3 regions of the Exiguobacterium sp. MH3 genome follow, and region 2 is predicted to be linked to each of the others. Evidence: riboswitches for the same ligand, from Rfam matches in the RefSeq annotation. Region 2 holds a riboswitch; each other region holds the start of a gene.
What was found. A riboswitch is a leader RNA that binds a small molecule or an ion and turns the genes downstream of it on or off. The one in region 2 is predicted to bind thiamine pyrophosphate.
Positions count from the first base shown of each region.

Region 1: it holds a riboswitch for thiamine pyrophosphate, as region 2 does, so the genes downstream of both, U719_RS08470 (ECF transporter S component) here and tenA (thiaminase II) in region 2, are expected to answer to the same signal.
Region 3: it holds a riboswitch for thiamine pyrophosphate, as region 2 does, so the genes downstream of both, U719_RS06020 (thiamine phosphate synthase) here and tenA (thiaminase II) in region 2, are expected to answer to the same signal.

Region 1 is NC_022794.1:1,589,940-1,600,303, forward strand. Features, by position in the region: gene U719_RS08450 (DEAD/DEAH box helicase) at 1-2,490, shown strand, start outside; gene U719_RS08455 (glycerol-3-phosphate acyltransferase) at 2,487-3,017, shown strand; gene U719_RS08460 (GNAT family N-acetyltransferase) at 3,030-4,580, shown strand; gene U719_RS08465 (50S ribosomal protein L25/general stress protein Ctc) at 4,870-5,547, shown strand; TPP riboswitch at 5,643-5,742, shown strand; gene U719_RS08470 (ECF transporter S component) at 5,843-6,415, shown strand; gene U719_RS08475 (ABC transporter ATP-binding protein) at 6,412-7,941, shown strand; gene U719_RS08480 (energy-coupling factor transporter transmembrane protein EcfT) at 7,913-8,635, shown strand; gene U719_RS08485 (NAD(P)/FAD-dependent oxidoreductase) at 8,691-9,722, shown strand; gene U719_RS08490 (alpha/beta fold hydrolase) at 9,795-10,364, opposite strand, start outside.
Region 2 is NC_022794.1:949,248-959,611, reverse strand. Features, by position in the region: gene U719_RS04810 (glycoside hydrolase family 3 protein) at 1-834, shown strand, start outside; gene U719_RS04805 (hypothetical protein) at 874-1,170, opposite strand; gene tenA (thiaminase II) at 1,222-1,917, opposite strand; TPP riboswitch at 1,992-2,098, opposite strand; gene U719_RS04795 (DUF1002 domain-containing protein) at 2,292-3,173, shown strand; gene abc-f (ribosomal protection-like ABC-F family protein) at 3,453-5,249, shown strand; gene U719_RS04785 (sodium:alanine symporter family protein) at 5,445-6,908, shown strand; gene U719_RS04780 (diacylglycerol kinase family protein) at 7,046-7,939, shown strand; gene U719_RS04775 (M23 family metallopeptidase) at 8,185-8,901, shown strand; gene U719_RS04770 (penicillin-binding transpeptidase domain-containing protein) at 9,018-10,364, shown strand, end outside.
Region 3 is NC_022794.1:1,191,043-1,201,406, reverse strand. Features, by position in the region: gene U719_RS06040 (ThiF family adenylyltransferase) at 95-1,102, opposite strand; gene U719_RS06035 (thiazole synthase) at 1,099-1,863, opposite strand; gene thiS (sulfur carrier protein ThiS) at 1,866-2,066, opposite strand; gene U719_RS06025 (FAD-dependent oxidoreductase) at 2,063-3,007, opposite strand; gene U719_RS06020 (thiamine phosphate synthase) at 3,004-3,597, opposite strand; TPP riboswitch at 3,680-3,782, opposite strand; gene nagZ (beta-N-acetylhexosaminidase) at 3,839-5,059, opposite strand; gene U719_RS06010 (OsmC family protein) at 5,056-5,481, opposite strand; gene U719_RS06005 (MFS transporter) at 5,672-6,856, shown strand; gene U719_RS06000 (DoxX family protein) at 6,984-7,472, shown strand; gene U719_RS05995 (hypothetical protein) at 7,500-7,793, opposite strand; gene U719_RS05990 (hypothetical protein) at 7,872-8,894, opposite strand; gene U719_RS05985 (hypothetical protein) at 8,950-9,765, opposite strand; gene U719_RS05980 (ABC transporter ATP-binding protein) at 9,762-10,364, opposite strand, start outside.

The DNA.
Region 1 (10,364 bases), 640 kb from region 2:
GAGCTGATCGAAGCGAGTGTCGACGGTGAGGAACGATTCACGGTGACGGTTCGCGTCAAGGCGCACGGTGTCGACGCCGGCTGTAATTGTCCGTCGCTTGCGATGGATACGTCATTTTGCGGACATATCGTCGCCGTTTTACTAGCGATGCATCATGTTCAGGCGCATGGTACACCGACACCGCTATCGCCGCAGATCCGTCCGTTCACGGCGATCCAAGTCGATGACGCTGGCGCGCGCCATTATTTACGCAGTCTCACACCGGATCGTCGGGTAGCGATTCATTTCGAACTGACCGGACCCGTCGTGACGCTCAAACGACTGACGGACAAGCAACAGCATCAACTGTCCCTGCCCTACTTCGATCGTCTGCTTGGACAGACAGAGTATTTGCAGCAAGTCGCCGATGTTTCGTTCAGTCCTGATTTGCAAGAACGAATCGTTTCCGGGACACCAATCGTCAAACTCCATCTCGACCGAACGGCTCAAGAAGTCGAAGTCCGCGTGTCGTTTGATTATCAAGGGATTCAGCTGAATCCGCTCGACGAGACGATTTACGCTGGTCGCGATCAAGTAACGGAGCAAAGTGTCTTACGCTTCTTACGTGAATTCCAAGCAACGCCACGTGACACGCGCTACATCATTACGCGTGACGCCGCGCAATATGCCTTTCTGCGGAGCCTGCTTGACGAACGGATTGCGCTCGGTCAACTGGAGTTATTTGCAACACAAGCGATCCGGACGACGTTACCAAAAGGACCGTTTCATCCGCGGATCGAAGTCGACGTGACGGACCGCCTCGACTGGCTCATCTTTAACTTTTCAATGGACGGGATTCCAGAAGATGAGCTGAAACGTGTCCTGAAGTCGCTCGTCTTACAAAAACGGTACCACCGCTTGAAATCTGGACAGTTCGTTTCTTTAGAAACAAGGGCTTTTCAGCAGTTACAACGGGTCCTCGCTCAGATGGAAGCAAGTGAACGCGACTTACGCGATGGACGAATCGTCTTACCTGCCGTCCGGAACATGAAGCATCTGATCGGCGCCTCCGTCCTCCATCTTCACGCTGATTTGCTCGAGAAATGGCTTGAATTAAAATCCGGACAAGGATTCCGGCTCGACTTGCCGAATTCGTTAGAGTCACGACTCTATCCGTATCAACGGACGGGCATCCAGTTTCTGAAGAATTTGGACGCACAAGGATGTCACGGGATCCTAGCCGATGAGATGGGGCTCGGGAAGACGATTCAAGCGATTGGTTATATCGCGACGATTCCTGACCGTCGTGCGCTCATCGTCGCGCCGGCGTCACTGCTCCGCAACTGGGAAGCAGAACTGAAACGCTTTTTACCCAATCGACCGGTTCATGTCGTCACTGGTTCTCAAACTAGCCGACTCCGCGAACTGGAGCACTTACCTGACGATACGGTGACGATCGTCTCCTATACGACGCTTCGGACCGACGTCCGTCGCCACCCTGTATATGACGTCGTCTTCTTTGATGAAGCACAGCACTTGAAGAATCCGCAGTCGCAAACAGTCAGTCAACTACGGCATCTGCAAGCAAAACGCCGTTTCGCCTTAACGGGAACACCGCTCGAGAATCGACCGCGTGATATCTGGTCGATCTTCCATGTCTTGTTTCCAGAGCTACTGCCGGATCTAATGACGTTTGAGAAATGGTCGTTTGACGATATGCAACGGTTCATCCAACCGTTCTTATTACGGCGTGAGAAACAAGATGTCTTACAGGATTTACCGAAGAAACAGATCGAACATCATTATGTCGAGCTCGGTCCGAACCAAAAACGCTTATATGCGTCGTATCTTGCCAAATTGCAATTCGAGACGCTGCAACACTTAGACGAGATGAAACGCGAAGATCGTTTGAAGTTACTGGCTGGGTTAACGCGTTTGCGGCAAATTTGCAACGATCCGGGATTATTCGTCGAGGGATACAGAGGAGAAGCAACAAAACGAACGCGTCTGCTCTCATTGATTGCCGAAAAACGGGCAGCCGGAAAGCGGATCTTGATTTTCTCGCAGTATACACAAATGCTCGAGCGTATTCGCTCGGATCTCGCGCAACGTCACCTCCCCCACTTCCTGTTGACGGGTGAGACACCACTCGAAGACCGGGTGGCGTTATGCGATCGGTTCAATGACGGTGAAGTCGATCTCTTCTTGATTTCCCTGAAAGCCGGCGGAACGGGACTGAATCTCGCGTCTGCTGATACCGTCATCCTCTTTGACAGCTGGTGGAATCCCGCAGTCGAACAGCAAGCTGCCGATCGTGCCCACCGGCTTGGACAACAATCCGACGTGACGGTCATCAAATTGCTGACACGCGGGACGATCGAAGAAAAGATGACGGAATTACAAGATCGAAAAGCCCAGATGGTCGATGCCGTCCTGACGGCTCCAGACAGTGATGCCTTGACCGTCAAAGAACTCGTTCATCTCGTAGAAACAAAGGAGGAACATCGGTGATCCTTGATCTTCTGCTTGGTTACCTTATCGGCAGTATTCTGGGCGGTACGCTCTGGAAGTACGTCAGTCGAACCGATTTGGCTCAGGTCGGTTCCGGAAACATCGGTGCTCGCAACGCCCATCGTGCCGGTGGGCTCCCGGCCTTTTTATTCGTGTATCTGTTTGATGCCGCGAAGACCGTTCTTGCACTACAGATCACAGACGCATTTTATCCCGTTGCTCTTGCCGTGCTCATCGGTCACTTGTTTCCGTTGTTTCATCCGCGACGCGGCGGTAAAGGGTATGCCGTATTTTCCGGAATTGTCTTCGCCATCACGCCGTGGGCATATCTTGCCGGACTAGGCATACTCGGTCTGTCTTATCTCGTAACGAAAGATAGCGTCAAAGCAGGGCTGATTCCGGTTGTTCTGCTCCCGTTACTCCCCGTCTACTTTGACGCAGGACCCATCAATATCTTGTGTACCGTTGCCGTAAGTCTACTTGTCCTGTGGGCTCATGATGCACTTCACAAGCTAGTCATTACATAAGGAGGACATCTCATGATCGACTTTTCCATTGCCACCGCTTCGGACGCGGAAGCAATCCATGAACTGAACTACCTCACCTTCACGGAAGAGATTCCGCAACATCAACCGAACACCGAACGGAAACGGATTGACCGGTTTCATGATCAAAATACTTATCTGATCGGCAAGGAAGACGATCGACTCGTCGCGATGATTGCTATTCGGAAGCATCGCCCTTTTTCACTTGAGGAAAAAGGCGTGACGTTAGATGAGACATTGACGGACCCAGCGGAAATCCGTTTACTCAGCGTTCGTCCCGAATACCGCAATAGTCGTACGTTCATGCAATTGATGCGCTTTTTGATGGTCTACTTGGAACGGGAAACGATTGATCATGTCTATATCAGTGGTACGACACGGGAAGCTAAACTATATGCGCGGTTCGGCTTCACACCAATCGCAGCGACGCTCGGTAGTGGTGACGCCCAGTTCGTACCGATGTTGTTGTCGCGCGCGACATACGAACGATCCGTCATCGCGGACGTTTTACGTCCTCTGCATTTTCTAGCCGGTCCGGTCGAAGTCGCTCCGACGGTCCGTCAAGCGGCGCAACAAGCACCGCGCCCGCATCGGACGGCATCGATGCGTCAGCTCGATCAAAATTTACGGGACCGAATGTGTCAGTTGCTGGATTTGCCACATGTCTCGATGGCTGTCGGCAGTGGTACGCTCGCCAACGATATCGTCGCACAACAACTGAGTGGACATGGGTTGATCCTAAACGGTGGTGAGTTCGGTCAACGCTTGATCGATCACGCAGCACGAGCAGGAAAGTCCTTTGATGTCCACTCGCTTCCATCCGGTCACCCGATCGACTTGGAACAACTCGCGAGTCAACTGCATCAAACGGAATACGACTGGATCTGGTTGACGCATTGTGAGACGTCAACGGGCGTCCTCTACGATCTCGATGCGGTAAAAGCGCTGTTAGAACAACGAATCGCACTCATCGTCGATGCGATCAGCGCCGTCGGAACCGGGCGTTTCTCGTATGCCGGCTGCAGATTCGTCACGACCGTCTCCGGAAAAGCAATTGGGGGTTTACCGGGTCTTGCGTTCATCGGTCACGTAGATCGCGTCCTACCTTCTCCACGTATTCCACGTTATCTAGATCTCGGACTCTATGCGGAAGGCGTCGCCTTTTCCGGTTCCTCGAACTTGTTGCTGGCTTGTCAGGCAGCGCTCGATGCCCTTGATCTCGATCAAGCCGCTATCAAGATGACCTATCTCGAACAGGCCGTTCGCGCGAATGGTTTTAACCTGCTTGCGACGCAAGAAGCACAAGCGCCGGGAATTCTGACGATCGTCCATCCGTCGGCAACCGCTTTAGGAGACGCTCTCCGGATCCAAGGCTATCATGTTCAATATGAAAGCGACTATCTCGTCCATAATCAATGGCTCCAAATCTCAACGATGGGACAGACGACGATGCGGCACATCGAACGTCTCGTCCGCGTGCTGGTTCGTGAAAACCAACGCATCACCATAAAAAATGAAAAAAACGAAAGACCTCTCAACCCTTGATTTCAAGCGGTTTGGAGGTCTTTCGACTTTAAAAAATAAAAAATAGAGGTTTAAGGATTTAAAACATAGGGGTATAAACTCACTAGCACCGCATCAAACGGTGACTTACTCACACATGTTTCTCAATATCAGCGTAATGACCTGGGAGAGAAATGCAAAGTCACGAAAGCGTCAGATTCAAAAGAGTCTGAAACCGATTGTCTTAGCATATTTAAATTGTTCAGGACTTGTCCTGCTCCTACATTCATTACCTTTTGAGGGCTATACCAAATTCAAGGGGGAAATGAACATGTCAGTTAAATTAACAGCCGAAAAACGCGAGGTACGTCCACGCTCACTCCGTAAACAATTACGTCATGAAGGAAAAGCTCTTGGTGTCGTGTATGGTTACAAAGTGGAAAGTACACCAATCGCATTCGAAGAAAAAGAATTGCTTAAAATCGTTCGAGAAAACGGTGAGAACGTCTTGATTTCACTGAAACTCGACGGTAAAAATATTAACGTCTTGATCAACCGTCGTGATATGGATGTCTTCACACCAACTGTCGATCACGTTGAATTCATCGCTGTTAAAATGGATGAAGAGACAGAAGTCGAAGCAGACGTCGTACTCGTCGGCGAAGCAGCTGGCGCTAAAGTCGGCGGATTCCTGTCACAGACACTCTTTAAAGTAACAGTCGCAGCAACACCAGATAAATTGCCAGAGAACGTCGAAGTCGACGTCACGAACCTCGAAATCGGCGATTCGATCTCTGTAGCTGATCTTCCGGAACAAAAAGATTTCCGTATCGTCACTGAAGGCGACATTCAAGTCGCAGCTGTCGTCGAATCAACGCTTGAACAAGAGCTTGAGGAAATCGAAGAAGCAGAAGCTGAGGCACAAGCGGAAGCTGGTGAAGACAACGAAGCGGAAGCTACGGAAGAGTCTTCAGAAGAAGCAAAAGAAGAGAACGAAGACAACAAATAAGTCGTTTGACGATACGCCCTTCGTGGCGTATCGTTTTTTTGTGTCTTGACAATAGACAGAAGATTGCCTAAAGTGAACAGCGTATCACCTATTACCATATCCACTAGGGGAGCCCATTTGGCTGAGACGATTCACTTCGGACCCTTCGAACCTGATCTAGTTCATACTAGCGTAGGAAAGTGGAGCGATCACATCCAATGACTCCTGCTGCGCGCAGTTTTTCTGAGGACCGCTCTCTTTTTTACGGAGGGCGGTCTTTTTTGGCGTCTCCCCCATTCTAAGGAGGACGTACCTAATGCAAAACTGGAAAATGAAAGAAATCATGGTCATGATGATGCTCGCCGTCGCTTGCGGGGTCATCTATCTTGGTTGGTCAACACTCTGGTTACCGATGTCTGCGATCTTCGGACCTGTCGGTGCCAACTGGATGTTTGGGATCTGGATCATCGCGAGCCCGCTCGTCGCAGCAATCATTCAAAAACCAGGTGCCGCTCTCATCGCGGAAATCGTCGCGGCAGCCGTCGAGCTGTTCACGGGTAGTCACTTTGGTTTATCGGCTCTTCTAATCGGGGTATGCCAAGGGCTTGGTGCGGAACTCGTCTTTGCGATGACGCGTTATCGCCGTTATGACACCTGGACATTGATGTTATCGGGTGTTGGAGCCGCGATTGGTAGCATTGTCTATAGTCTGATCGCGAACGGATTCGGTTACTACACGACGACGACGTTGCTTGCGACAACTGGCTTACAATTAATTAGTGGCGCATTACTGGGCGGCTTGCTTGCAGCGATTCTCGTCCGTCGCCTTGTTGCGACCGGTGTCTTGAACGGGTTTGCGGCAGGACGTGCGAAACGGGAAGTCGCATGATTACTGTCGACGACCTCAGCATCCGCTACCCCGGTCAGATGAAGTCGGTGCTCGATCATGTATCGCTGACGATCGAGCAAGGAACGACCCTTCTGCTCGGACGAAGCGGGAGTGGCAAGACGACACTGCTTCATGCCCTAGCCGGACTGACACCAGAGACGATTGAAGTCGAACAGACGGGAACCGTTACCCGGTCCGGTTCGGTCGGAGTGCTATTCCAAAACCCAGAAGAACAGTTCTGCATGGAAACGATCGGACGCGAAATCGCTTTTAGCTTAGAAAACCGGTCGATTCCACGCGAAGAGATGGAGGAACGAATTGAACGCTTACTCGCACTCGTTGGTCTCCCTCTCCCCTTCTCGACACCAATCGCGAGTCTATCCGGGGGGATGAAACAACGCCTCGCGCTCGCTGCGGTCCTGGCACTTGAGCCGACGATCTTATTACTCGATGAACCAACGGCTCAGATTGACCCGATCGGGCAACACGAGCTGATGGCGTTGATCTTTCAGATTCAGAAAGAACATGATTTAACGATCGTCTTGATCGAACACCAACTCGATGTCTGTTTACCTTACATCGACAAAATCGTCTTACTTGAGGACGGATCGGTGACTGCAACGGCGCATCCGCAGGATTTGTTCCCGCAGGCGTATACGGATCTTCAATCGAAAGGGATCGCTGTTCCCTCTTTGTATCCGTACACGTTAGAGACGTTACCCATAGATGGACCACAAGCAGCGCGACTTCATGTGCTTCCTCCAGTCGCTACTGCAGGCATTCCCTTGTTACACGTCGCTGCATTATCGACGAAAGCACCTTACCCGCTGACCGATGCGACATTTTCCCTGAAGACGGGAGAATGGGTGATGCTGCTCGGGGCAAACGGCTCCGGGAAAAGTACGTTGCTTGCAACACTCGGTCGGTTGCTCTCGCATCGTGGAACATACCGGTTCCAGGAACGTTCGGCTCAGCGTTACTCCCGGCGACGCTTTTATGAGCACGTTGGTTATGTCTTTCAACAACCGGATCTGCAGTTTCTCAAACTGACAGTCGAAGCGGAAATCGACTGGAGTCACCGGGCAGCGACGAGTGATGAGCGCACAGCGTTGCTCGAACGACTGGAACTCGCATCTGTCAAACAGCAGTCACCGCTTGCGCTTAGTACGGGGCAACAACGACGGCTCAGCGTCGCGACGATGCTCGGGCAGACGAAGGATTTATTGTTGCTCGATGAACCGACGTTCGGACAGGATGGATTGACGACACGGCGGCTCATGGAACAGTTGTTGACGGAACAACAAAACGGAACGACGCTCGTCATGGCAACACACGATATGGAACTCGTTGCCCGATACGCGGATCGTGTCCTCGTCATGGAGCAAGGCCGGATTGCCTTTGACGGACGTCCGAGCGAATTATTCGCTGACGTTCCGTTACTCGAACGCTGTCAGCTACAACGTCCACTTTCGTACCAATTCCAGGAGGTGAAGCGCAATGCAGACGAACGCGTCACCGTTCGCTAAACTCAATCCTGTCATCAAAGGTAGCGGATTGGTTTTGATCATGTTTGCCTTGATTGCAACGAACGACTGGGTCAAGACGTTGGTGTTCCTGAGTTTTGCTATCGCGCTGCTACTCCTCTCCGGGTGGGGTCCTCACGATTTCTTGAAACGACTCGCACCTTACAGTCTATTATTCTTATTGACGTTCTGGATGATGGCAGCCTTCGGCAAAGGAACGAATCCTCTATGGTCGTTTGGTTGGTTTCATGTCACGTCGGAAAGTGTCATGCACGGCTGGTTACTTGCCTTACGGATGGCAACGTTCGTCTGCTTAAGTTTCGCTTTCGTCACGACGACCGATGCGACCCGGTTCGTGATGAGCTTGATTCACCAAGCAAAGGTGTCGCCTCGCTTCGCGTACGGATTTCTTGCCGGGATCCGCTTTCTTCCACATTTGATCGAAGAAGTTCGCGTCTTACGGCAAGTTCGGATGATTCGGAACGTTCACAGTCGCTTTCCTGGTGATGCGTTCCTATCAATCGGCTTACCGCTCTTCTCGCGATCGATCCAGCGGGCAGAACGGATGGCGATCGCTTTCGAAGCCCGTCATTTTTCAGCGGAACGGACATATTATGAAGTGCCAGTCGTTCAGCGCCAGGATGTTATCTATCTCATGGTCATCCTCCTGTTCATCAGTCTTGTCTTTTGGCTATGATTACCGCCACCCGTATCCGGGTACATTCTAGCAAGACAGATTGAAGGAGAACGACATGAAACGAATCCTCTTGATTGGTGCAGGACACGCTCACCTGCATTGCATTACCAATGGACCAACAGAAGACGTCGAGTGGCTGATTTTAAATGCCTCGACGTACCAATATTACTCGGGCATGTACTCCGGACTTGCTGACGGAACGTACGATATCGATGAGATCCGTATCGACGTCGCCGCACTGTGTCGCGCCAATGATAAACAGTTCATCGAAGAGACCGTCATCAAAATCGACCCCGATGAAAAGCTCGTCTTCGGTGCATCCGGCAGACGCTACACCTATGACGTCGTCTCGACGAATATTGGCTCGTTCGATTGGGCGGAAGATACGACACGATTATCGATTAAACCGAACTACCGGTTACCCGATACATTAAAGCGTCTGCAACAAGCAAAGCGTCCAGTCTTGATTGGAAGTGGTGCAGCGGCCGTCGAGATGGCGGCGTCCTTAAAAGCAGCGGGTGTACCGATCACACTGATCACGGATCCAGAGTTACTTTCAGGACACCCCGCAGCGGAAGCGATTGCGAGACGGTTAAAAGAACTCGATGTATATTGGATCCGGGAACGTCCAATAGATGACGAACCACCACTCCGCTTCAAGCATCACCCTCCAATCGAGTCGGATGCGATCATCCGCTTAACGGGTGCGAAAGCACCGGCATTGTTTGCAGACAGCAAGCTCTATACGGAAGACGGGTTCCTACTCGTCAATGAACAGTTGCAAGCGCTCGATCATCCGAGTCTGTTTGCTGCGGGTGACGCGGCGACCCTCGTCGCTTATCCCGATATTCCAAAGAATGGCGTCACAGCTGTCCGGCAAGCACCGATCTTACTGGCAAACCTCTTACGGTACGTCCAGGAAGAGACACTGCAAACCTATCGTCCGCAAACGAACTATTTGACGATTTTATCGATGGGATCGCGTCATGCGATTTCCCTGTATGGCAATCAGTATTCGACTCACCCGTTCGGTTGGTACCTGAAGCGCTGGATTGATCAACGGTTCATGCGGAAGTATCGCCCTTAAAAGTGTGCGCCGGCGCACACTTTTTTTTGTACACAAAAACAAGCCATGGACGGGTGTCCATGGCTTGTTGGATTAGACGGTTTGATTTCCTTTAACGTACGAGAGTAACGTTTCGTTGAACTTCTCTTGTTCATCAAGCAACATACCGTGCCCACTCTCTTCGAAGACTTCAAGTCGTGCATGTGGAATTTCCTTTTGCATTTCTTCCGCGAACTCGAACGGACAGACTTGGTCTTTTTTACCGTGGATAATTAACGTATCGACTTTGATGTCTCCGAGTTTCCCACGTAAGTCTTCGTCACGTAAGGCGATCGCTGACTGAATCGTACCGTGGGACGAAGCGGCGATACTAAGTCCATGGAACCATTGTTGAAGTGGTTCTGGATGTTCTTTCGCAAAGAAGATTTCCCCGAATCCTTTAAGCATCGACGGACGATCTTGTTTCGTATCGGCAATCAACGCATCGACTTCTTCTTTTGTCATTCCGTATGGATAGCCGTCTCGCTGTGTAAAGACAGGTGCTGCAGCTCCTGCGAGAACGAGCTTACTGACTTTTGAATCCCCGTATTGCAAGAGATAGGACAAGGCGATTCCTCCTCCCATCGAGAAGCCAAGCAACGTGACGTTCGATAATTTCAGCTG
Region 2 (10,364 bases):
GACCGGATTTTCAAGGATGTGATCGCAGCAGTCAAAGATGGTCGCCTCTCAGAGGAACGGATCGATCAATCGGTTGAGCGGATTCTGACACTGAAAGCAGAACGCGGAATTTGGAACGGTACGACTGATTCGACATCCCTAGCTGAAAAAATCGCGCAATCGAACCAAATCGTCGGTAGTCCCGAGCATAAAGCAAAAGAACGTGCGATGACGGAAGCCGCGGTCACACTCGTGAAAAATGATCAGCGGACCTTACCATTCAAACCGAAAAAGAATGCCAACGTTCTTGTGATCGCTCCTGCGGCGGATCAAACGGACAGCATGAAAAAAACGATCGCTTCCCTACCGAAGAATCGGAACTGGCACGTGACGACAGCGAATTACTCGGCTACTACGCTACCGCTCGACCAAAACCCGACATTACGGGCGCAACTCGATGCAGCAGATTACATCATCGTCGGTTCCAACGTCAACACGAGTGCTAAACTACTACCTACTGCACCAGAACAAGCGATTCCGGCTTCGATCTTCCGCTATGCGAAACAAACGGATACACCATCCGTCCTGCTCAGTCTCCGTAACCCATACGATGTCGCCGTTCAACCGGACGCACCGGCACACGTCCTCGTCTATGGCTTCAAAGGTGATCCGAACGGTCCAGACTCCGAAGCAGGCAATCTAAAATCAGCGGGACCGAACCTGCCTGCAGGTATCCGAGCAATCTTCGGAACGTTCAAACCGCAAGGCACTTTACCGGTTGATGTGCCGGTCTTTAAGAACGGTGTCTTTACCGATCAACTGCATCTCGAATTCGGTGACGGCTTTAAAAACTGAAAAAAATGATGACGTGATACACCAAAAGACCGAAGCTCCTTAAAGGATGCCTCGGTCTTTTAATGATTGATACGGATATTCAGCTTCTTCTTTCGCACGATGGTAGACGCGGTATAACCAATAAGTCAGTAGTGCATAGACGACGATGACAAGAACAGCAGAAATGTAGCTCCCCATGCTATACGCTACCTTGAAGTTTCGAGTCGATGCGGATATACCGGATAACACGATCAACGTTGGGATGATAAGTCCTACAAATCTTACTTTGACTTTACCAAGCATTCGTTGCATAGCATATGCCGCGAGGATTACGAGTGTGATGACTATGATTTCCATTCCAATCCCTACTTTCACTAGATGGTATTCCTAATTCTACCATCTACTGGTTTAAGAAGATACCGGGCGAGCTGGAATCGTTTCGTAGACCGACGTGAACGTCTCTTCCGTCCACCCCATGTGCCAGAAGAGTAACTCATAGTAACAACTCGTCACGAAATGACGTTTCATCCGCTCGCGTTCCGTCTGGCTCGCTTGCTCCGCCAGCGCATCAAGCCGTGCAATCTGTTCAAAGACGACCTTTTCAAACCATTCCGAGCTATACGTGTCGATCCATTGCTGATAGATTTTTTCTTCCGGTGTACACGTTAGTAATTGTTGCCCGACTTCATAATACAACCAGTAACATGGCAAGATGGCAGCAATCGTCTCACCGAGCGTTCCTTCACTCGCATGATGCATGTGCGAGACATACGCATATGCTGTCGGTGCCGGTTCAAATGCTTCAAGATCTGCTGCCGTAATACCGAGCGGCTCAAAAAATGATTGATGTAAGCTCAACTCTGCCTCGTAAGTCGAAGTCGCATGCTCGGCAAGTGTCGCAATCGTCGCGAAGTCGTCTGCTTTTGACGCTGCCTTCGCTTGAATCTTCGCAAAGTGTTTTAAGTAATAGGCATCCTGCATGACGTAATGCCGAAATTTCGAGAGCGGTAACGTCCCCTCCCCGATTCCTTGTACGAATGGGTGCGTAAAACTACTATCCCAATACGCTTGTGCCGCTTGTTTGATTTCTTGTGTGAATGTCATGATCTCATCCTCCTCGTTTAGTTATGAAACGAAAAAACACCACCCCGAAACACACGGGCATGGCGCAAGAAGAACAAGACTTGACGCCACTTCCCTCCGTAAGTACGAACTTAATCAGGTTCAAAGGGTCCGAACGTCTTCGTTCGTCTCAGTCGGTCTACCGACTCCCCTAGTGGTCATTATTCGATTCAAATTCACTATAGCATGCTGAAAACGGAAGTCAAGTTGTCTCCTTTTCGCTATACTATGGAGTGTCAGAAGACGGATATCGTCTCCATCTGCAGACCGATTCCGAACTTCTTTCGTTCTCGTACACTAACTTTAGTACCTGATACTATAATTCATTCTGTTACTTACAATTGGAGGATTTCATTATGCATACACCAACAAAAATCATGGCATCAGCCGTTATCGCTTCTGCTTTATTACTCCCAACAGCCGCATCCGCCGAACAAGTCGTCGATAAGACGATCGTCACACTCGGGGAGTCGCTCGGCGCAAAAGATAAAGCATGGGTGCTTTCACGTCTCAATGCACCGGAAGGGATCACACCGATCATCGCCACTTCTGCTGACGAGGAAAAATATCTCGGGAAAAACATCCCACAGTCGCAAAAAGGCGGCAACATGTATTCGTCGGCTAAAATCGAACTGACGGAAAAAGGAGATGGACTCTCCGTCTCGACGGAAAACATCACATGGGTGACGAAGGATATGTATCTCAACGCTCTCGTCACAGCGGGTGTCAAAGATGCCGACATCACGATTACTTCCCCTTACAAGGTGACCGGGACATCGGCACTGACAGGAATAATGAAGGCGTACGATCAAACTTCCGCTGAAACCGGGATAAAGTTAAGTGACGAACGCAAGGATCTAGCACAGCAAGAATTATCAGTCACATCAGACGTTGGAAAAACGGTCGGAACGGATAAGGTGGCTGACTTGATGAATGAGATCAAGGCTGAGATCGCCAATCAAAAACCGGAAACCAAAGTCGAAATCGAAAACCTGATCGTCCAAGTCATTCAAAACAACAATATCCAGTTGTCTGACGCACAAATGGACCGGCTGACGAATCTGTTCAATCAAATGGAGCAAGCGAACATCAACTGGGGACAAATCGAGAGTGGATTGAAAAATGCGGGACAAGACATCCACGCGTTCGCAACTTCAGAAGAAACGAAAGGATTTTTCGCTAAATTATTTGATGGACTCAGTGACTTCTTCAGTTCAATCGCGGGTGTGTTCAAATAATTCAGACTTCCGTAACTGACAAAAAAATAGTAAACTAGATGTATCTGAAACGAAAGGTGGTGTGAAAAGATGGACTTTGCCGCGTGCAAACACTGGTTGATGGAACAATTGTATCTGTTGCGCGCGATTTTTCATGGAATGGCGTTCTAAGGCACCCGTCTGCCCTTTTTTAGAACTTCATGATTGAAAAATACAGCAAAGCGCATCTTTCACACGTGATGGAGAGTGCTATTTGCGCTCTCCTTTTTTTGATGCGCGCGAAAGGATCGACTTACTATGATGATTTGCGACATTCAACACCTAACCAAACAATTCGGAGGCGAGACAATTTTAACGGATGTTTCCCTCTTCTTAAACGAACACGACCGTGTCGGTCTAATTGGACGAAACGGGAGTGGCAAGACGACATTACTCCGCTTGCTTGCTCGCCTTGAGCAACCGGACGGTGGTGTCATCTATCAAAAGAGCGGTTTGACGATCGGCTATTTGGAACAACTTCCTGTTTATAGTGAGACGATGACCGGACTCGACGTCCTTTGGACAGCGTTTGAAGACATCCTCGCGATCCGTTCTCGGATGCAACAGTTGGAGCAAATGATGGCGACAGCACCAGAGAATCTTGATGCGTTACTCGCACGATATGCGGAAGCGACGAATGCGTTCGAACAAAAGGATGGCTATCTACTCGACTCGAAAATCGAGCGCATGGTGAACGGGTTACACCTTCGTCCGTTACTCACTCGTCCTTTCCACCAGTTGAGTGGTGGTGAACAGACGAAGATTTGTCTCGGTCGCATGTTACTCATGGAGCCAAATCTGCTCATTCTTGACGAACCGACGAACCATCTTGATTTAGCTGCCGTGGAATGGCTGGAGCAGTTCTTACGGGACTACACAGGAACCATCCTGCTCGTCTCTCACGACCGGGTCTTCTTAGACGCCGTCGTCACCTCGATCGTTGAACTCGAGGACGGTGAACTGACAACCTATATAGGGAACTACAGCGCGTTCGTCGTCGAACGTGAACGTCGCTTGATGGAACAGTTCCACGCCTACCAAGAGCAACAGAAAAAAATAAAGAAAATGAAGGAAGCGATTCGTCGACTCCGGCAATGGGCAAACGAAGCGTCTCCACCGAGTGAGAAATTATTCCGTAAAGCAAAATCAATGGAACGAGCACTCGAGCGGATCGAACGGATTAAACGACCACAACTCGAAGCCAAAACCGCTGATGTCTCCTTCTCTTCCACTGATCACACGAGCCAAGTCGTTTTTCGCGCTGAAGAACTCTCGTTTGCTTACGGAACCCGCCACATTTTTGATGACGTCTCGTTCGAGATCATGGCACAGGATCGGATCGCGATTGTCGGAACGAATGGAAGCGGAAAATCGACGTTGCTCTCACTGCTGCTTGACGAATCATCACCTGACGCAGGCACACTCACGCGTGGACCATCGAATCGGATCGGTTTCCTGTCCCAGCATGCCCATTTCGAAGAGGACGCGCGGTTAATCGACTGGTTTAGAGACCGGATTGCCGTTCCAGAAGCGGAAGCCCGCCATATCCTAGCCCGGTTCCTGTTCTTTGGACCAACTGTCTTTCGGTCCATTTTGTCACTGAGCGGAGGCGAACGTGTGCGATTGCAACTCGCCGTCCTCGTTCATTCGTCGATCAATGTATTAATTCTCGACGAGCCGACGAACCATCTCGATATTGAATCAAGAGAGACACTCGAAGAAGCACTCGAGAATTTTTCTGGTACATTGATTGCCGTCTCACACGACCGCTATTTCTTGAATCGGCTTTTTCCGCAGATCCTGTGGCTCGAAAATGGTCTGACGCGTTATCATGGTACGTATACGTATGCTCAACAGAAGCGTACTAAGGTCGCTACGTCTTCCTCACTCCACGTAACCCCTCAAAAACCAAAACGCTTGTCACAACACGAGTTAGAAGTGCAGATCGAGCGGCTTGAACAGAAATTAGCAAAACGTGAAAAACCGACCGATACCGTTTCTAAAAGCATCCAACAGCAACTCGATGACCTATACGAACAGTTACTACAGTATGGATGATCCAGCTTTACTTGACTGTCACTCTCGATACCGAGAGTGACAGTTTTTCGTTCATTCATAAGATTTCATCATATGTTTTTTTAGCTAACCTTATTAAGTTTTAAAATTTTATTTTATTTTGTTGTTGCTTATTTTCAGAAAATTCGTATAATTTAGCGTATAGCTTTTATTATTCTTTGGGAGGAATACACCATCATGAACGCCATTCAGCAAGTCATTCAAGGAAGTGTCGATTACGCCAACAATATTTTAGGTGCGTATGTGCTAGTTGCCGTATTGATCGGCGGTGGGATCTACTTCACGATCCGAACTAAATTTATCCAGTTCACGTACTTAAAAGAGATGTTCCGCGTCACGCTCGATAAAAGTGAACAAACAACAGACGACAAAGGGGAAAGCATCACTTCTCTCCAGTCATTCTTTATCGGAGCTGCGACACGGATTGGTACGGGTAACCTTGCCGGTGTCACGATTGCCGTCACACTTGGTGGACCCGGTGCCGTCTTCTGGATGTGGATGGTCGCTCTTCTCGGTGGTGCGACAGCTCTCATCGAAAGTACACTGGCTCAAGTCTATAAAGTACGCGATACGAAATCAAACGCGTACCGTGGTGGTCCTGCCTATTACATCGAAAAAGGCTTGAAAAACCGAGCTCTCGGAATTGTCTTTGCAATCTTGATTGCCGTTACGTTCGGACTTATCTTCAACTCGGTTCAATCGAACACGATTGCTGCTGCCTTTGACAATGCGTTTGGTATCAATACAACTATCGTCGGTGTTGTACTTGTCGTCTTGACGGGACTCGTCATCTTTGGTGGTGTCCACCGCGTCGCGAAATTCTCTGCGATCATCGTTCCTATCATGGCAGGTCTTTACTTGCTTGCTGCCCTTTATGTCGTCGTCACGAACCTGACGGAGCTTCCTGGTGTGTTCGCAATGATCTTTAAAAGTGCTTTCGGAATTGAGCAAGCATTCGGTGGCTCGGTCGGTGCTGCGATCTCACTCGGTGTCAGACGTGGATTGTTCTCGAACGAAGCCGGGATGGGGTCTGCTCCGAACGCCGCTGCTGCTGCTGAAGTCTCACACCCAGCAAAACAAGGTTTCTTGCAAACACTTGGTGTATTCCTTGATACATTGATCGTCTGTACAGCGACAGCATCGATCATTCTCCTCAGTGATAGTTATGCGGCTGGAAATGGCGAAGGAATCGGCATGTTGCAAAACGCGCTCTCCGAAGAATTTGGTGCAATTGCTCCACCATTCATCGCACTCAGTGTCTTCTTGTTTGCTTTCAGTTCGATCGTTGGTAGTTACTACTACGGTGAGACGAACATCGAGTTCATCAAACAAAGTCCAGCAGCTGTCTTCGGTTTCCGAATTGCGACAATGGGCTTCGTCTTCATCGGATCTGTTCTTAGCCTAGGTATGGTATGGAGTTTTGCCGACCTCTTCATGGCAGGCATGACATTGATTAACATGACGGCGATTCTCCTCTTGAGCGGCATCGCCTTCAAAGTCATCAAAGACTACCAGGAACAACGGAAACAGGGACTCGATCCTGTCTTCTCAGCAAAAGCACTCGGGATCGAAAATACAGAGTGTTGGGACGTTGAAGAAGAAGCACGTCCTGCGGCTGGTGAAGTGCCACCATCACAATAAATCACTTCTGAGTTCGAACTTCAACACCGAGTAAGCCATGTGCCTACTCGGTGTTTTTATTTGTAAAAAAGAATTGGGATTATGTTTTCATCGGACAGGGAAAAAGTCAACAGATTGTCCTGAAGGAGGAATTCATCTTGTCTCAAGCCATGTTGATCATCAACCCGTCTTCTGGTAAAGAACTCGGAAAAAAACACGCGACGCTCGCTGAAGAGACGCTTGCTACTCGCTTTGAAACCGTCGACGTTCGGTTTACGGAAAAAGAACACGATGCGACGGAATTCGCGCGTCATGCTGCCCAGTCTAATTACGACGCTGTCATCGCCATGGGAGGTGACGGAACGGTCAATGAAGTCATCACCGGAATCGCCGAGCAACCGCATCGGCCAACACTCGGGATCGTCCCACTCGGAACGGTCAATGACTTATCGCGCGCATTACACATCCCGACGGATCCCGAAGAGGCAATCCAGATTTTAGCTGATGCCCCTGCCCGACCGCTCGATATCGGTAAATATGATGACCATTACTTCATGAACGTCATCGCTGTTGGTCTGATTGCAGAAGCCGTTGAGGAGGTCAGTGTCGAACAAAAAACGTCACTCGGATCGGTCGCTTATTTCATTGAAGGTCTAAAAGCCTTCAAGGATCATAGTCCCTATCCGATTGAAATTGATTCTGCTGAGAAACAATTTGATGGAGAAGCACACTTGTTGATCATCGCCTTGACGAATTCCGTCGGAGGATTCGAATCGTTTGCAGAAGACGCAAAAGTCGATGATGGACTGCTGCATGGCTTCATCATTACGAAGCTTGGATTCTTTGATGCGCTCCAAGCATTACCTAAACTCATCACGGGTGGATTATCAAAAGCCGATCAAATCGAACACTTCACGACGACACGTGTCGAAATTCGCTCGAAAGAAGAATTGCCGATTAATGCCGATGGGGACACAGCAGGTCATGTTCCTGTGACTGTCGAGGTGCTCCCGCAACATTTAACCGTGTTTTCACCCTCTTCTGCTGAATAACAGTATAGGTTCATCGAAAAAAGAACTGACTCTTCGTCAGTTCTTTTTTACTTATTAATCCATTACAATATATGTTAATAACGCATAATTTTGAAATACATTTGAAATATTTTTGTGTTATTGACGATGCTATAATCATCTCAGGCGAAAAATCATTCCCTAAAATAAATAAATATACATAAAATCTTACAATTTTGTAATGATCCGTTCTGTCGCTTCAGATTTTTAAGGAGGAAATACACTCAATGAAACGTTTACTTACAACAATGACAATGACAGCTTTGGTAGTTTCAGGTTTTGCAACAACGAGTGCTTCGAAAGTTGAAGCTGCAACGACATATAAGGTAAAGGTCACAGCAGACGGACTTCGTGTCCGTACTGGCCCATCAACGGCTTATAAAATCGTCGGTAGCGTCAATACAGGACAGACATTCAATTATCTCGGTGTTTCCGGTTCATGGACGAAAATTTCGTACGGCGGCGCCTCACGCTATGTTTCTTCTACATATGTAAAAAAATACAGCACAACGACTTCGTCAAAAGCAACGACTGGTTTTTCGCGTCCAGCAAGTGGTCCAATCACGCAAGGGTATGGTGCTGCAAGTGGCGTTTACGGTTACACGTTCCATAACGGTATCGATATTGGTGCTCCAACAGGCACACCTGTCTATGCATCAGCTGCCGGTAAAGTCATCACATCCCGTTATTACGGCGCATACGGAAATCATGTCATGATGACACATACCGTCAACGGCATCCAGTACACGACGGTATATGCACACCTAAACAGTCGCTCTGTCTCAGTCGGACAGACGATTGCTAAAGGATCGAAAATCGGTACGATTGGTGCAACAGGTAACGCATTCGGTGCGCATCTCCACTTCGAAATGCATCGTGGTCCATACGTCTACAGCGGAACTTCTGCTGCCAACAGCGTTAATCCACTCAATTACTTCAACTAAGCTTGATTCACCGGACTTCTCCCCGTGAGAAGTCCGGTTTTTTGTTTCAGATGAAATCTCCTGACAGGAGTGGTACGGTATATTCAAGGCTCTCATCCATATAGGAGGACAATCACATGAAACGAACCATTCCCCTGATTCTATCAGCATCTTTCGGCGTGACACTGCTTGCCGGTTGTCAAGATCAGCCGACACCTGAAGAACGGCTTGATGCCTACATCAAACTTTGGGAGAAACAAGATTACGATAAGATGTATACGTACGCGAGTACGGCTACTAAAAAGGAATACGGCAAAAAAGAATTCATCGAACGGACGAAACAGTTGTCGAAAACGCTTGATATCAAAAAGTTATCCGTCGAACGGAAGAAAGTAAAGGAAGCAACGGATGACGAAAAAGCGTCCCTTCCCGTGCGGATCTCCTTTGATACGGTGGCAGGAGCCGTTGCTTATGATAAACAAGTCCCGTTAACATTCGAGAAACAAGGAGAAACAGAAAACTGGTTCATTGACTGGGACTCTTCGTTTGTTCTAAAAGACTTTAAGAAAGAAGACAAGGTTCAGTTAGAAACCGTAGAAGGCAAACGTGGTGATTTACTCGACGCGAACAATAAACCGCTCGCGACCTCTGGTAAAGGATATGCTGTCGGCGCAACTGCAGGACAACTTAAAGATGTCGACCAAGTTGCCGAGTTGCTCGATCGCCCGACCTCATCGGTCGAAGATTCCTTAAAAGCAAGTTGGGTCAAGGACGGACAATTCGTTCCGCTCAAAACACTGACCGACGAAGCAACGGTTGCGAAATTGCGTGACATTCCAGGTATCAGCGTCAAAGAGACGGAAGTCCGAACATATCCGCTCGGGAAGGCCGCTTCACACTTGATCGGTTATATCGGTTCAGCGACAGCAGACGAGATTAAAGAATCAAAAAATAAAATCCAAGCTGGCGAACAGGTCGGGAAACGGGGTCTCGAACAAGTCCTTGATGATCGGTTACGCGGTAAAGCCGGAGCTTCGATCATTCTACAAAAGAAAGACGGATCAAGCGTCACCGTCGCTGAAACGAAACCGTCCGATGGTGAGGATATCCCGTTGACGATTGATGCTACGCTTCAGAAAAAGACGTATGACACGATGAAAGAGGATCCAGGAACGGCATCGGCAATCGATCCGCGGACTGGTGAGACACGTGTCTTACTCAGCTCCCCGGGCTTTGATCCTTCTGAATTCATGTCAGGGATCTCGCAAGCGCGACTCGATGAACTGACGCAGGATCCGGATCAACCATTGTTGAACCGATTCACGAGTGCTTTCGCACCCGGTTCGACCCAAAAACCCCTGACGGCCGCCGTTGGCTTAAAGAGTGGAACACTCGACCCGGAAAAAGCCTATACGATCAATGGACTGAAAAATAAGATCGATGGTTTTAACGTCACGCGGATTCACGAGACGCCAGCACCTGTG
Region 3 (10,364 bases), 240 kb from region 2:
CCTGTAGACCGATTTACGTCTGAAGTCTTATTTACCTGTTTTTCAAACATTTAAAACATATATATTTAAAATTAGTTTTAATGTTTTGTGAACGTTAGCCGAAATAGGCATGATAGAGCCGCTTCGCTTTAACGAGATCCGCCTCGCCATGAATCAGAACGCGTCCATCTCGGAAAGCGACCATCCGATGTTCGTCCGTCGTAAACGCCAGCAAATATGGATTATGGGCGGAAATCGCAGCGACCGGCTGGAGACGTTGTTTCAACTGTTCCAGATCCCGCTGTCCGTCTCCGCGGATTTGAACGGCATCGCGACCGCACAGTGCCGTGAAATGAACCGTTTGATCCGATAAGTAAGGATAGGACGGTTCGATGCCGCACGACGGGCACTCCGTTTGCTTCAGTGACTGGACATTGATTTGTTGAAACGTATTCGACCAGACATCAAACGCAAGCAAGCGCGTCCGCATGGCGTCCGTCTTTCCGCTCAACCACTTCAATGCTTCTGTCACCTGCAAGGAAGCGACCATCTGTACAGCTGGTCCGATGATTCCCGCCGTATCACACGTCTCCTGATCACGCGGTAATTGATCGAGTAGACAATGCAGACACGGCGTCTCCCCGGGACGGACGGTAAACGTGATCCCATAACTGCCGACGCAGCCACCATAAATCCACGGAATCGAACGCATCAACGCCATGTCGTTCATCAGCAAACGAATATCGAAATTGTCCGTCGCGTCGATGATCAGATCGATATCATCGAGAAGCCACGTCAGCGCTGCCCGGTCGACGTCTACTACATGCGCTTCGATCGTCACCGTCGAATTAATCGCTTCAAGCCGTGCTTTTGCGGCAATCGCTTTTGGTACGATATGACGCGCATCCTCCTCGGTATAAAGCTGTTGTCGTTGTAGATTACTCCACTCGACATAATCACGGTCGACGATTCGGACGACACCGACACCGGCGCGGACGAGTTGTTCTGCCGACGCCGTTCCGAGTGCTCCCATGCCGATGATCAGTACCCTTGCTGATGCCAAGCGTACTTGTCCCGCTTCCCCGATCGGTTGAAATCGAGTTTGCCGTGAGTAACGGTTCATCGAATCAATCCACTCGTTGGACTACTCGCGACCGCATACTGTTTCTTCTCGATACGTCCCGCTTCGTGCCCGAGGCGCCCTGCTTCGACAGCTAGTCGCATGGCGTGCGCCATCTTGACTGGATCTTGAGCATGGGCGACAGCGGAGTTCAATAAGACACCGTCCGCACCTAGTTCCATCGCATAGGCGACGTCGGTCGGTGAACCGATTCCGGCGTCGACGATGACCGGGACTGTCGTCTGCTCGATGATGAATTGCAAATGGAGCGGATTGAGGATCCCTTGCCCGGAGCCGATTGGTGACGCCGCCGGCATGATGGCGTGACAACCGAGTTCTTCGAGTCGTCGTGCAAGGACGACATCGTCCGACGTATACGGTAAGACGATGAAGCCTTCTTTGAGTAATTCTTCAGAAGCCCGTAACGTCTCGATCGGATCAGGTAGTAACGTCTTATCGCAACCAATCACTTCGACCTTGACCATGTCACACATACCGGATGCCCGCGCAAGCTTCGCTAACCGAACAGCTTCCTCCGCCGTCTTCGCACCAGCCGTGTTTGGAAGTAGATCGTACTTCTCTAAATCAAGCGACTCCAAGAAATTCGCTTGTTGTTTGTCGAAGATATCGAGCCGACGGACGGCAAATGTCAAAATTTGTGAAGCAGACGCATCGATTGCTTTCTGCTGTACCGTAGCATCCGTATATTTCCCTGTTCCGAGCAATAACCGTGATTCAAATGTCTTTTCTCCAATTTTCAGCATGTTTATCCTCCTCCTACGAAATGAACGATTTCAAATGTGTCATTGTCCCGAACGACTGTCTGACCGTACGCCATGCGATCGATGATTTGTCGATTCTGTTCGACGATGACGAGCTTTTCCCCTAAGCCGAGTTGCGTGAGCATGTCCTCGATCGTTTTAATCTGTTCGATCGTGTGGTCATTGCCGTTAATCGTAATGTTCATCGGACTTCCTCCTTCTGAATCAATCGTAATGTATTTACCAAGACTTCCGCTGTCGCTGGTGCGAGTAATATGCCATGCCGATGATGCCCTGTCGCTAGGAAGATCCGACGGGATGAATCGGTGACTCCGATATATGGCAAGCCGGACACCGTTTGCGGTCGTACACCGGACCAGACTTCTTCGATGACCGCGTCACGAATCGGTGGATACAGTCGTTCTGCTGCTTGAAGCAGTGACATGATCCCAGCGACACTGACGCCGACCGTCTCGTCGTGCGGCAGTTCGGTCGCACCGATCAAAATCCGTCCGTCAGCTTTTGGCACGAGGTAGACGGCTTCATCAAACAGAATCGAGCGTAACGGCTGACCCGCGAGACGGACGGCGAGACACTCCCCTTTGACCCCATATGTCGCGATCGAATTTCCGACTGTATCGAGTAAGGCTTGCGACCCGCGTCCGGCAGCGACCGTCACTGTTCGTCCGGTCCACGTTCCTGCGTTCGATTCGATCCTGATGAAGTCATCGTTCTCTTCGATGCGTGTGACATCTACCTGTTCTTCAATCGATATGCCACGTGCGTGTAAGGCATACATCAATGCAGTCGTCAGTCGTCGTGGATCGATTTGACCGACAGCTGGAAACAGATGCTCGCGTCCTTTACGTTTTAACAAAAACGGTTGTTCCCGGTACCCACAATCGATGCCTGTCTCTCGCTCGAGTCGACGTGCAAGCAACGGATACAGACGACGACTACGTGCGGCAAGTGCATGCAATTCCGCCCTCAGCTCGATGTCCGTCGCGAGCATCCCGGCAGCTGCGCGGCTCGTTCCTCGTCCGCATGTTCCACGTTCTAAGACGACGACGGATTCATTCTGACAGGCGAGACCATAAGCAAGCGTCAACCCGATGACTCCACCGCCGATGATGATGTGATTCGTCATACGCGAACCCCCTGATAACGCTTGACGGCGGCGAGTGGATCCGATTGACCGAGAATACCCGATAAGACGGCGATTCCGGTTGCCCCGGTCGCTGCGATTTCAGGCATGCATTCTGGTGTAATCCCACCGATCGCAATGACTGGTTTCGTCGTGAAGGTGACGACTTGCTTTAATGCGTCGATCCCTCGGGGTGGTAGGTCCGGCTTCGACGCTGTCGGATAAATATGACCGTACAGCAGTCGGTCGGCTCCTTCCGCTTCTGCTGCCAGTGCCTCTGCTAGTGAATGGACCGATTTCCCGATGACGAGATTCGGAAAATGACGTCGCACATCGCGGACACGCAAGGAACGGCGCGTCAGCTGCACACCGATGCCGGCGACATGGGCGACGTCGACCCGGTCATGAACCGTTAACTGTTCAGGCGAATAACCATGCCCAAGGAGTGCTTCAATCAGATCAAGTAATTCTGCCGCCGATAAGTTCGGTTCACGTAGATGCAGCTGATCCGTATAGGGTTGAAGTGATTGAAAGGTCTTTATTTCGTCAAGCGGATGAATGGATCCCGTCGAAATCAGATGTAAACGCATCATGTTCTTCCTTTCCATACGAAAAAGGACCACTCCCGATGTTGAAGGGAGTGGTCCGAAAATGCGCTGAAGCGCTAAGGATATCTAGGGTTTCGAGCCACTTCCCTCCGCTAGTACGAACTAGATCAGGTTCAAAGGGTCCGGATACTTCCGTCTCAGTCTGCTGGGAGACTCCCCTAGTGTCTTTTCGTGTTTAATTGGCTTGCCCCATTAGTCTAGCATGAGTCGCTTTGCTTCGCTAGTCCTAGTTGAGCGCTTCCACTTGCTGAATCAGCTCCGATTTCGTCGGTCGCTGTTGCTCTTGGCTGTCGGCATACGTCTGCTTTAGCTTCAGGATGCGCATTACTTTAGCATCGAGCATCTCCGGCGTCAGCGTTTGGTCTTTGACGGCTTGCATCACTTCAGCATGAACTTTTGCGTAAGCACCTGCCTCTGAAAACATCGCCATATCAGCTCCATTGACGAGCGACTGACGTGCCGCTTCTGCGAGACCATATCGTTTCGTGATCGCTCCCATGACGAGATCATCCGTGATGATGACACCGTTGAATCCGAGTTGCTGACGCAAGAGGTCAGTCAAGATCGGCTTTGAGAGCGAGGATGGATTCGTATCGTCATACGCGGGATAGAGAATATGGGCAACCATCACCATCTCGGCGCCCTCTTGAATCGCTTCTTTAAACGGTAACAGTTCCGTCTGCTTCAGTTCTTCCTTTGATGCCGTCACTTTCGGTAGCCCGACATGGGAATCGACACTCGTATTGCCGTGACCGGGAAAATGTTTGACGACCGGAATCGTTCCCGTCTCCTGCATCCCGTGCATCAGGGCCGTACCAAGCGTCGCGACGGTCTTCGGATCAGCACTGAACGCACGGTCGCCGATGATCGGATTGTTCGGATTACTGTTGACGTCTAGGACCGGTGCGAAGTCCATGTTGAAGCCATAAAATCGTGACAAATGTCCGAGCGTACGTCCGACATCTTCCATTTTCGCATCATCTGCTCCTTGCGCCATCCGTTGACTCGTCGGTAGACGTAATCGTTGATCCGGTACCCGGCTGACCCGTCCGCCTTCTTCATCGATCCCAACAAACGCATACGGTTTTTGATTCGTCTCTTGAATCGCACGTGTGAACGTCAAGAGTTGTTCTTCTGACGTGATGTTTCCGCCGAGCAATAAGACCCCGCCAATCGCATGCGTCTGTAACAATTTCCGGTCAGCTGCTGAAAGTTCCGTGCCGGCGACTCCGATATAGAGCAGTTGATCGATTTTTTCTGACGTCGACATCGCTTTTAATTGTTGCTTTAGTTTTGCTTGTTGTCGTTCTTCTTTCGTCGGCTCAGGCTTCGGTTTCTTTTCTTCTGTCGGTTGTTTCGATTCCGGTTGTGATGATTTCGTTGGTTCCGTCGTCTCCTGCGCACACCCTGCAAGCAACAGGCAACCGATCAGTACGACTTTCTTCACAAAGGATCCTCGCTCCGGACACCATTGATCGAATAATAGACGGAAATCTCAGCGTTCAGGGATTGCGAGACCGAACAATATTTATCCTTTGATAACGAGATGGCGCGACGGACCTTATCTTCCGGGAGATCTCCTTCGAGCCGGTAATGAATCGAGATCGACGTAAAACGCCGCGGATGGTCCTCTGCCCGTTCTCCTTCGATATCCATTTCGAAATGGGTGATCGTCAAGCGCATCTTCTCTAAGATCGAAACGATATCAATTCCGGTACAGCCGGCAACGGCATGTAGCAGTAGCTCAGTCGGTCGCGGCGCTTGATTTTCACCCCCGTTTTCGGGTGCTGCATCCATCGCCAGGTGATGCCCTGATTCCGTCTGTCCACTAAACCCCATCTGTTTGTTCCATGTCACTGTCGCTTGCATCGTTTCCACTCCTTTATAAGTAGTCTTCTTCTGTAGTATACGCAAAAAACAGTACGCCTGGAAATTCACACGCTATTTCGAATAATGGTTCTTTTCCCGAAATCTCGCTTTGCGATACCCGACGAAATCGTTTCATGCTATCCTGTTACTCATAGTTTCGCGCGCAAGCGCTAGAATTGAGGAATTATCCATGTCACCTACTACTCGTTTAAGTCGACGCGATTGGCTCTTGATCGCCACGTTGTCGCTCCTGACGTTCGTACTCGGAACAAGCGAATTCGTCATCGTCGGGATCCTCGCTGAAATCTCCTCAGCCCTTGATATCACGATCGCAACAGCCGGTACGCTCGTCTCAGCCTTTGCCATCTCCTTTGCAATCGGTACACCGATCGTCATGTCGCTGACCGGTCATCTGGAACGGCGTCGCCTGATCCTACGTCTCTTACTCGCCTGGGTCTTACTGAACCTTGCCAGTAGTTTTGCTCCAAGTTACGAAGTGTTGCTCGCAACCCGCATTCTGACAGCCATCTTGACTGGTGTCTTGATCTCACTCGCGATGGTCGTCGCAAGTGACGGTGTGCCTGTCGCCAAACGCGGTGTCGCCGTCTCGTTCATTTTCGGTGGTTTTACACTCGCGAACGTTCTCGGTGTCCCCATTGGAACGTTCATCGGGCAACATGCTGGCTTTGAAGCCACGTTCTGGCTAACGACAGTCATGGGAATGATTGCGTTCCTCGCAGTATGGAAGATCGTTCCGGTCCAGCAATCGACGGGTTCCGGTTCTATTAAGGAACAGCTTGGATTGCTCGCCAACCCACGGATCCTGATCGCCTTCTTTATTCCATCGTTCGGATTCGGGGCAACTTACGTCGTCTACACATATCTCGTGCCGATTCTGCAAACAGAACTCGGGATTGCGAAAACGTGGATCAGTCCGATCTTGCTCGCTTACGGCGTCGTCTCAATCTTTAGTAACATCCTTGCCGGCAAGATTGCTAGCAAAAATCCGATGGGACGCTTACGGTTCGTCTTCGTCGTGCAAGCAGTCGTTCTTGCTGCATTATACTTCACGACAGCATCCCTTCCGCTTGGTCTGTTCAACATCGCCTTGATGTCGTTGATGTCGATTCTACTGACGACTTCGACACAAATCTATTTGATTGACCTCGCTGAAAAGTTCAACCCGGAAGCAAAAGGACTCGCCGCTTCATTGATGCCGGTTGCGAGTAACGTCGGGATTGCTTTTGGTTCGGCACTCGGTGGCATCGTCTATGCGAACGGTCCGATGATGAACACGGCACTCGTCGGTGGACTGGTCGCGCTCGTTGCTGCTTTATTAACTGCAATCAGTCATCGCCTCGATCAACGCTCATGAAACCGTTACCTTGTCCTTTTTTGTAACAGGTCGATGACGGTTCGATGACGTTATGATGATAGTCCCCATCTCGCTGATGATTTTTCAGTATGATGGGGACTATGTTGTAGTAGAGGAGTGTCTGAAAGTGAAAGCATTACACATCATCGGTCTCGGTCTGTTGACAATCATCCGACTCTGGCTCGGAATCCAGTGGTTCATCGCTGGAATCGGTAAGTACATTAATGGCTTTGATGCAAAACCGTTTCTCGAAGGAGCGCTCGCGAAGTCAACGGGCGAAGACGCACTCGTCAGTTCCTGGTACGCGACGTGGATTGAGCAACTCGCCTTACCGAACGTCGGGCTGATCAACGCCTTGATTCCGTTCGCGGAACTCGTCGTCGGAATCCTGTTGATTCTTAGTCTGTTGACGGTTCCTGCAATGGTCGTCGGAAGCATCATGAATCTCAATTACTTACTCGCTGGGACGATTGCGTTGAATCCAGTATTCTTAGCAGCATCAATCGCCTTACTGGCTGCAGGACGCTTTGCGTATCAAATCGGTATCGATTACTGGATCATCCGCTGGTATCGCTCGTCGCAGCAACCGCATCCCCTTGACCGGATTCCAGTCTAACAAAAAAACTCTCCCGCACGGGGAGAGTTATTTTTTTTGTTGCTCAAGAATCGTCTGTTGTGTCGGGGTCCCGCCGACTGAGACCGTACGCTCGAGGAATAGGTATGGTTTACCATCAACTTCAAAGCGACGGTCACCGAGATAACGTGCCGAATGCCCATCCGTTGCGAGTTTTTGTTCGATTGCTGCGACATGTTCGTCGAGTGAATAAAACCGATCGTCGAACGTCATCGTGATGTTTTTCTTACGATACCCGAGTAAGAAATTGTAGTAGAACCAATACATAGCACCTGCGAAGACAACAAAAATCAAGAATTGCATGTGAGTTCCCCCTTTGTATAGTCTTTATACGTCGAAAGAAAACGGGAGGTTTCAAATATTTTACTATTTTTTCGTAGTTCAGTTGATTGTCATCCCGTTGAGTTGAAGGTCACTCTTAGGCATGTCATATTTGATTGTCCCCTCGTATCGAACTTCTTCAGTCTGTGCATCTAAAACAAGGATAGATGTGCCATTTTTCTTTGTTTCGATGAAGGAATACACTAAATCGTTCTCAAGGATTGCCGATGTGTGTCGTTGCACTTCATTGGCATCTCGTTTAGGTAAATCATAACGATGCTGCGTGAATTGCTTTGTTCGTAAGTCAAACGTCGACCATTTGATTTTTGTTTCGGTCATGTTCTCTGTCATCCCTACGACGGTACCTTCGTCTATCACACGTGTATCCCACATGTCTTCAACTTCAAACAACTTTAATCGTGTCGTTTTTGAATTGTCTCTCAGATAAACTCTTGTCTTGGAATCGTCAGGCATCTGTCGATATAAGACACGATTCTGATAGATGGCGAGTACCTCATCGTCTTCTGTTAATTGAAATGGTAAATCCATAAGTTGGACTGTTTTTTTCTTTAAATCAATCACGTAGATATGATTTGTACCTGGTTTTTGTATAACATCGCCAATTCGTTTGACATATAACTTCTGTTTCGTTCGTTGAAATGGTTGATAGTAGATCCCTTTAGTCTTTGCCGGTTTTGGTAAAGAAACAATCTGCACCTTTTCCGTGCCACGTTTCCATGATTGTAGATCCCATGATCCATCTTCATTGACGTGTAATCCAAATACCTCTTTGTCTTGCTCATATCGTGATAATTCGATTTGGTTCATGAAATGCCGGAAACTACGCGGGGCATCCGTCACATCGGAGTAATCTCTAGCGAACTCAGACAAATAATTCGTTCGCTTTTTTTCAACTTCTCCTTTTAACGTAACTTCGTAATCTGTTTTATAACTTTCAGGATCATTGAATTCGAATTGAAGTTGTTTCACCAACGGATCATCTGAAGTTCCCTGTAACGTTTGGACCGTAAATGTGGGCTCATCTGTTGAAGAAGAGTACACGGCGTAGACTCCAAGTGTCAAAATACAAATGACTCCCAAACACAATATATATTTATAGGTTCGCATAGTATACTCCTTACACCGTAATTTTTCGTTGCAGTAATCGAAGACTTTTCCAGATCATGTACACGAAGTAACAGAGACTTAACCCAATCAGAAGAAACATCGCCTCTGTCTCCAGTAAGTAACGCGTCTCATCTAAAAGCGCTAATATACCAATCGTTAAAGCAACAGGAACAAAAATTTCAAGTCCAATTCTGATAATGGCTTTTCCTTTACGGAATGAACGTTCGATTAAAACCAACAAGAAAATAAAACTGACAATGAATAGTGAAATGGCGAGAATGATCCCTAAGTCGATCAGATTCATCGTATAAAAATCGTTCATCACGTTTCGGACTGGACTTAAGTCACTTTGATTTTGATATTCCGGCTGAATCAACCAATCAAACAGATAAAAACCTGATTGCAATACACACCACTGAATGCCAATAAAACTTACGATGATTAAAAAGACTGTCGTCAATTTTGAGAAGAAAATGCTTGCCCGATTTCCTGGAAGCATCAATAAACGATAAATATACTTTGTTTCTCCTAACCAATCTCGATACCAAATTTGAATCGCATAGATGACAACAATCGCCATTCCGATCAGAGTCACATAACTAAAGAAAGAGGACGCCTCAGAGTATCCAAGTGTATCAATTTGTTTAAGTGCTTCTGCGACGGAAACTCGATTAAGTTCCATGAAATTCTCGACTTTCCGTGCGTGATACATGACTTGCGCAACGACCGACACCAGCTCAATTGCTACCATTGAAAGCACGACAATCACATAAAGCTTAAAACTCCGCTTAATCTCTTCATTCGTCAATTGTATGTATTGTTTCATCGCTGATAGACCTCCCGCATCCGGTCCTGGACCGATTTCCCGTACAGTTCTCGCATCTCTTCCGTCTCATGTTCATCGATGATTCGACCGTCCTGTAAGAAGACGACCCGGTCGATCAAGTGCTCGATTTCCTGAATTTCGTGTGTCGTCATCAGGATACCGCGTCCTTCCATGAAGTGACTCGAGAATAGTCCTGCGATCTGTTCTTTCGTAAACAGATCGATCCCAGCGAATGGTTCGTCGAGTAGTAAGTAAGGACGATCGAGCGCAAAACCAAGAATCAAGCTGACCTTCGCCTGGTTTCCTTTTGATAAGTCCGTAATTTTATCTGTCGATAACAGCTGGAAGATCCGCATCAGTTCATCCGCTGTCGCCTGGTTCCAGTCGGAGTAATAATCCGCCATATACGTCAGCGCATCACCGACCGTCATGTAGCCGGGCATCGTTTGGATATCCGGAACGAAGGCGATCTTGTTTCGATTGACATCGCCATCGACGAGAACTGTTCCCGCGTTGACTGGGACGAGACCTGCGATTGCCTTCAGGATCGTCGATTTTCCTTCACCGTTCAAACCGATCAGACACGTCAGTTGATCCAT